3 regions of the Paenibacillus sp. FSL P2-0173 genome follow, and region 1 is predicted to be linked to each of the others. Evidence: predicted binding sites of a transcription regulator. Region 1 holds the regulator's gene; each other region holds the start of a gene.
The links. Region 1 encodes LexA, which represses DNA repair genes until DNA is damaged. Its sites were predicted from a motif close to CGAACATATGTTCG; they were not measured.
Positions count from the first base shown of each region.

Region 2: a site for LexA is predicted at 1,465-1,478, ahead of recA (recombinase RecA). Genes of this name have one in related genera too.
Region 3: a site for LexA is predicted at 1,077-1,090, ahead of addB (helicase-exonuclease AddAB subunit AddB). Genes of this name have one in related genera too.

Region 1 covers NZ_JBBOYK010000001.1:566,434-568,706, forward strand. Annotated here, with positions in the region: gene MKX30_RS02305 (LysM peptidoglycan-binding domain-containing protein) at 84-452, opposite strand; gene lexA (transcriptional repressor LexA) at 641-1,267, shown strand; gene MKX30_RS02315 (hypothetical protein) at 1,550-1,852, shown strand; gene MKX30_RS02320 (hypothetical protein) at 2,089-2,253, shown strand.
Region 2 covers NZ_JBBOYK010000002.1:233,039-235,311, forward strand. Annotated here, with positions in the region: gene MKX30_RS11265 (regulatory protein RecX) at 1-137, opposite strand, end outside; gene recA (recombinase RecA) at 334-1,395, opposite strand; gene MKX30_RS11275 (competence/damage-inducible protein A) at 1,638-2,273, opposite strand, start outside.
Region 3 covers NZ_JBBOYK010000001.1:1,318,284-1,320,556, forward strand. Annotated here, with positions in the region: gene addB (helicase-exonuclease AddAB subunit AddB) at 1-1,010, opposite strand, end outside; gene MKX30_RS05795 (class I SAM-dependent rRNA methyltransferase) at 1,248-2,273, opposite strand, start outside.

The DNA of each region.
Region 1 (2,273 bases):
GATATAATACACTTTGACATGTAGAAAAGAGCTTGTCAAGGCTCCCGTATTACGCTCCCTGACAAGCTCTAATAGTCTATAGATCAGAAGTTAGGAAGCTTGAGTACCTGACCTGCCTGCACTCCCCGATCCTCCAAACCGTTAATCCGCACAATTCCTTCTATATATACCCGTGTATCCATTCGTTCCGGTTTATGATTTGCGGCAATCTCCCACAACGTATCCCCAGGTTGTACGGTCAGTTTAGTCACTTCTTCCTTGGAAGCTGAAGGTGCCGCGAAAACTGTAAGTACACCTGCCCCTGCAATCCAAGCAACAATCACTATAATAAGAAGCTTAAGTAAAAGAGTATTGGTAATAATCTGCATAAAACGTGCCCTACCCTCTTTTCGAGTCTCCTGTAAATTTTCTAAATTCATCGGAAAAATACTTTGATAAGTGCTATATTTCATCATTGGCTGTGTCCTCCAAACGTTTGTTCTTATGTTTTCACAATATAACACGAACATTTGTTTTATTCAATAGAAAAGAGAACAAAAGTTCGTAATTATTTTTAGGGATTATTTAGAACTTATGTTTGTACGAACGGAGGTTCTATGCTATAATTTTCCCAAACGTTACTAAATGGGGTTGATACGGTATGTCTAAGATTTCGAGCCGCCAGCAGGCCATTCTTGAATTTATCCGCAATGAAGTGCGTCTAAAGGGATACCCCCCTTCTGTACGCGAAATAGGCGAGGCTGTCGGATTAGCCTCCAGTTCTACGGTTCATGGTCATTTGGATCGTTTAGAGAAAAAAGGACTCATTCGCCGCGATCCTACAAAACCACGGGCTATTGAGTTACTCGGTCAAGACGAATCGGATAACAGCAACTTGATTAATTACTCCATTAGTCGTGTCCCCGTCGTCGGCAAAGTAACTGCTGGCCTTCCTATTACGGCGACAGAAAATATTGAAGATTACTTTCCTCTTCCCCAACACTTTGTTGGTGAGGATAAAATATTCATGTTATCTGTTGTAGGCGAAAGCATGATTGAAGCTGGTATTGCTAACGGAGACTATGTAATCGTACGTCAGCAGCAGACCGCTGATAATGGTGATATTGTTGTAGCTATGACAGATGAAGACGAAGCTACAGTTAAAACCTTCTACAAAGAAAAGGATCATATCCGGCTTCAACCTGAAAATCCAGCCTTTGAACCGCTTCGCCTGACACACGTCAGCATTTTGGGCAAGGTTGTAGGACTCTTCCGGGACTTCCACTGATTTCTCGTTCTTTCTTCCCCGTTATTCTATCCACTAATATAAAACCGGCTGCCTAGGGCAAGCCGGTTTTGTATTGCTATTATGTTTATTATGTATCTCACAACTTTTTTTTCATTTCAGCAACCTATCCCTATTTTTTCTACTAAAAATCAGCCTCCTCATCTCAAATAATTCCCCACTGACCTTGAGCAGCTATACTGTCATGGGCAAAACTAATAGATCTTTCTTTGTTTTAGATAAATATGGTATATTAATTACTTATAGCTCTGTAGGAGGAATTAAATGAAAAAAATTATAATTTCAGCGTTTGTTGTGATATTTATCGCCATAAGCTGTGTAGTTCCAACAATGGATCATTTGTATGCAAAAGAGAACTCCCACATAACAACTTACGACCGTATTAAGTATATACAAATACTTATCCATTTCAGGTATTTAGAAAAGCAACTCGAAGCTGTAATTTTCGAAAGAAATAATTATCCAGAAGACAGCCAAGAATATAAACAGCTCTCTGAACAACTGAATCATATTCTTGCTCAAGAGGCGTACTACGAGAAAAAACTTAACACTCTTAATAGTAAATAATTTTCATACTAACTGCCTATTATCTTTATCTACACTATTAGACTCATGCCGACCTGCCTATAACATTCTCCTGCAACGTAAAGTTGAAAAGGCGAAGACAGGTTCGCATGAGTTTTTTTATTATCCATTAGGAATATAGGTACTAGCTTCTTTTTGCTTTTAATAGATTTATGCTGATACATTACTATCACAATTGACATATGTATATAGCAGAACTAAGCAAAGGAGATATGCAGATGATCAGAAATAGAGTTAAAACGTATAAGCATCGCATCGGGAAAAACAGATATCTGGTCGTTAAAGTCTTTCAAGCCGCAGCTGCTAAAACAGGAAGCGGAAATGCACTAGCAACCAATGCCTTGAATATCAAAATTTCCAAGCGTAAGCATAAACGCCACTAAGATTTAACCGTACCTTCATT
Region 2 (2,273 bases), on a different contig from region 1:
ATGATATACCTTCCACGTTTGCGTCCCTGTCCCTGCTCTACCCTAGTAATCATCAATTCCTCATGATCCGGAAAAAGAGAAATCCCTTGTTGCTTATTTGCTTCCGAAGTGTATTCATCTTCATCGTCCAACTGCAATATATTTCCCTCACTTTGAAATTCACGAAAGCAGCCTTTGAACACCTGCTACGCAAAAGTTAGATTCCACTGACAAAGCAGACTCTAGTTGATGCAAAAATGCCCTGCACAACTGTGCAGGGCATCAGAATCATGCTATTCAAACGGACGGTGCCATAACCCTGGCCCCAGTTCACAAACCAGGATTCACCGAGCTTTATTCAAGCTCCAACAATTCCTGTTCTTCCTTCGCTTGCTGTGCCAACTCTTCTTCTGTAGGCGGAACAACCGTCGTAATCAGATTGCTGGCCACCCGAATTTTTTGTTCGATCGTACTAGCAATATTCGGATTTTCCTTCAAAAATTGCTTAGCATTCTCACGTCCCTGACCAAGGCGCTCACCTTCGTAGGAATACCAGGCTCCGCTCTTGTCGACAATGTCATGCTCCGTACCGATATCGATCAGGCTACCTTCTTTGGAAATGCCCTCACCGTACATAATATCTACCTCAGCCTGACGGAAAGGAGGGGCAACTTTGTTCTTCACGACTTTAATACGTGTGCGGTTACCCACAATGTCGTTACCCATTTTCAAACTTTCAATACGACGAACATCTAAACGTACCGTAGAGTAAAACTTCAAGGCACGTCCACCTGGTGTTGTTTCAGGGTTACCGAACATAACACCTACTTTTTCACGTAGCTGGTTAATAAAAATAGCAATGGTTTTCGACTTATTAATGGCTCCAGAAAGCTTACGCAATGCCTGAGACATCAAACGTGCTTGAAGACCAACGTGGGAATCTCCCATTTCGCCTTCAATCTCTGCCTTGGGCACAAGTGCCGCTACGGAGTCAACAACTACAATGTCTACTGCTCCACTACGTACAAGAGCTTCGGCAATCTCAAGCGCCTGCTCTCCTGTATCTGGTTGCGATAGTAACAACTCATCAATATTGACACCCAGCTTGCTTGCATACGACGGATCAAGCGCATGCTCGGCGTCGATAAAGGCGGCTTGTCCGCCTGTTTTTTGCACCTCTGCGATAGCGTGAAGAGCTACTGTCGTTTTACCGGATGATTCCGGTCCGTATATTTCAATAACCCGGCCTCTTGGAAAGCCGCCCGTTCCTAACGCAATATCCAAAGCAATCGAACCACTGGGGATCGTTTCCACTTGCATGTGGGTAGACTCACCCAACTTCATAATGGAACCTTTACCAAATTGCTTTTCTATTTGACGGAGCGCCATATCCAGCGCAGCACGACGATCTGACAATAAACTCACATCCTTCATTGTTTGTACTTTAATAATACCTTGTTTTGACACGCTTGCCAAGCATTTTTTCGAACATACATTCGTTTTTTTTGTTCACACAGCTCTCTTCTACAATTACACCTGTCTCTTAAAACAAAAAAAGAACCGCTGGCAAAAGGCTTTGCAACGGTTCTTCCGATAAGATGATTATATCATGAATATCTATCTAAAACAACTCTACGACCCACACTGTACATAGATGTTTAAGAGAGTTTCTCGTTCTCTACCAGCCTGCGCCACAATCTGTACAGGATTGCTTTGACTGATCGCAGTCGGATTGTTTCACGGTTACCACTCAGTCTCAGTTCATGTACTTCCGTTTCCTTGTCGCGTTCAGCAATGCCAATATACACCAAACCGACTGGCTTCCGTTCGGAATACCCAGGCCCGGCAACACCAGTAACTGAAAGTCCAAAATCGCTGTCCATGATCATTCTCGCCTGCTCTGCAAGCACAAGGGCTACTTCCTTACTCACTGCACCTGGCGCTTGATCCCCTTCCAAATAATCATAAGGCACGTTGAGTAATTTCATCTTCATTTCATTGGAATAGCACACGATGCCACCTTGAAACATAACAGCACTGCCAGGTATAGAAGTGATGTGTTCCATCAGCATTCCACCTGTACAGCTTTCTGCCGCACTCACAGTGAGCCCGCGTTTGGCCATTAGATCTACGATAACCTTCTCCAGCGTAACATCTTCACTTGCATACATATATTCCGAAAGACGCTGCTGAATTTCTACTTCCGTAGCCGTCAGCTTAATTAGTGCTTCACTTTCGCTGGCCGCCTTGGTGGATATACGGATCGTGACTTCCCCTTCCTTCGCATAAGGAGC
Region 3 (2,273 bases), 750 kb from region 1:
GCCGCAGTGTACAGTTTTATGCCTTCCGGCTGTTCTTCTGTCCACTGCTCTCGTAGCTGCTGCAGCCGCATCCATTGTTCCTGATTCCGTAACCCTGTACGATGTTCAAAGTTAGCCTCCAAATACGCCAACGCCGGACGCTCCTTAAATCTCGGCAGCGGATCAGGGCGCAGTAATTGTGTCTGCGTCTCTATCATCAGCTCGTCTGCCATTCCTTTGAGCTTTACATACGTAGCCGCTGAGGGATGAAACAAATCCAGCTCATGCGGAAGCTGTCCGCTCTCGTAGCTGCGGTTGCAAGTCAGCGCCACCGTCAACGAAGAAGCGTGCAGCATAAGCTGCTCCACCACCTTGTATTCATGTGGTGTAAACCTGCGGTAGCCATCCATCCAAATATCTGCCCCACGCACAAGGGAAGACTCAGCAATCTGTTCTGCCAGCATGCGCAGCGTATCTTCACCGTCAATATATTTAAGCGTCAGCTCTCGTTCAAAATCCTCATAGATTAGACTGATATCTTTGAGCTTGCCGCGCAAAATCGGAGTTGACTCTCCAGCAGCGTTCATTCGCTCCAGTTGCTCCGGTACAGACCGAGTATCATTTCCATACTGCTTTAGCTCCGTAAACAATGTATTCAACCGATCCACAAAGCCGAGCTGGTCTCCCGAATCCTTAAACAAACTCAGTTCATCCTTGCGACGACGAATAATTTTATATAAAAGCATCTTCTTGCCTTCTTCCGTTACAGGCACCAGTGCTGAACCCCCGGTTTCCTGCATAACTAAATAGGCAAGACGATGAAATCCCATCACTTGGGCGCGCACCGACCCCTGAATACCGTTTCCGGATTCTGTAAGTAACGCATGCTCAGAAGCAAATGACGATTGCTCCGGTACAAGTAACAGCATAGGCTTACCTAGCGGCTCCTCGCGTAACATAGACGTCATTTCATTGCGGATTAACGTACTTTTACCACTCCCAGAGCGGCCAATCAACAAGCGAACCGACATGATGCGGCCTCCTTTCCAACGAACAACATTCTATTAAACAGTATAGCATATCAGGCAAGGGAGAAAAGAACGTACGTTTGCCATGTTGTAGCAATTCTTCCTCCCTCTAAAAAAACAAATCAGTCCCGCAGATTGGCTTGGTGCATGCCTTCTCTACAGGACTGATTTATACCTAAACGAGTCTATTTTACCTATTTAATCACCAAAAAGGCGATTGACTTTGACCTTGTATGAAACCTACAGCTGTGTCCGGCTGCGCACCTCAAAGATGGCGAATTTCAAGTAATGGCCTTCCTCCACACCCAAAATTTGAGGATGGTCCTTACCAGCCGCTCTCCAGTCTACCAGACGAAGGATTTTGCCGGCATCTGCCGCCGCTTCCTTAATGGTATCTAAAAACAACTCTGGCCGCATATGGAATGAGCAGCTCGCTGTCACCAGATAGCCGCCCTCATTGACCAGCTTCATCCCGTGCAGGTTGATATCTTTATATCCACGTGTAGCTCCTTTGACAGCGTTCTTCGTTTTGGCAAAGGCTGGCGGATCAAGAATGACCACGTCAAAGGTGCGTCCGCCACCTGCTGTCAGCGGCTTGGATGTATCTCCTTTGCCCCCGGCTCGTGCATTGCGTTCCTCTACACCTTTCACTTGATTGCGCAAATATTGAAAAGCATCGTCGACGACAAACTCAACGCGTTCCTCAAAACCGTTCAGCTTGACATTATCCCGCGCACTTTCAATCGCATGCTCAGAAATATCAAGACAAGTTACTTTTTTAGCACCATGTTTACATGCATTGAGCGTAAAGCTTCCCGTGTGCGAAAAACATTCCAATACGGTTGCGCCATCCCAGAATGGGAATTCAACAACCTTACCACTTTTATTCACTGGCTTCATGACCGTTGTGCCCGCATCCCCTGAGTCTGCAGCTACTTCTTGTAGCGTAATTCCACTACGTGCTCCCCAACCTGTCATCAACGGTGCTATGGCCGCACGATTTTCACGCTGGTCAAAGAAATAACCCGTCTTCTGGCCCTCTACGATATCAACCTTGATTTGCAGGCCATTTTCCGTCACTACCACATGACGCGGGCAATCACCGTACAAAGGACCCTTCGTTTGTTCCAATCCTTCCAGCTCACGGATGGATACATCACTTCGCTCATATATACCAACAGGACCCACTACTTCAACGAGCGCATCCCTGATTTCTTCCCTGCGCCGATCCATGCCAAGCGTTAACAACTGCACGACTAACACATC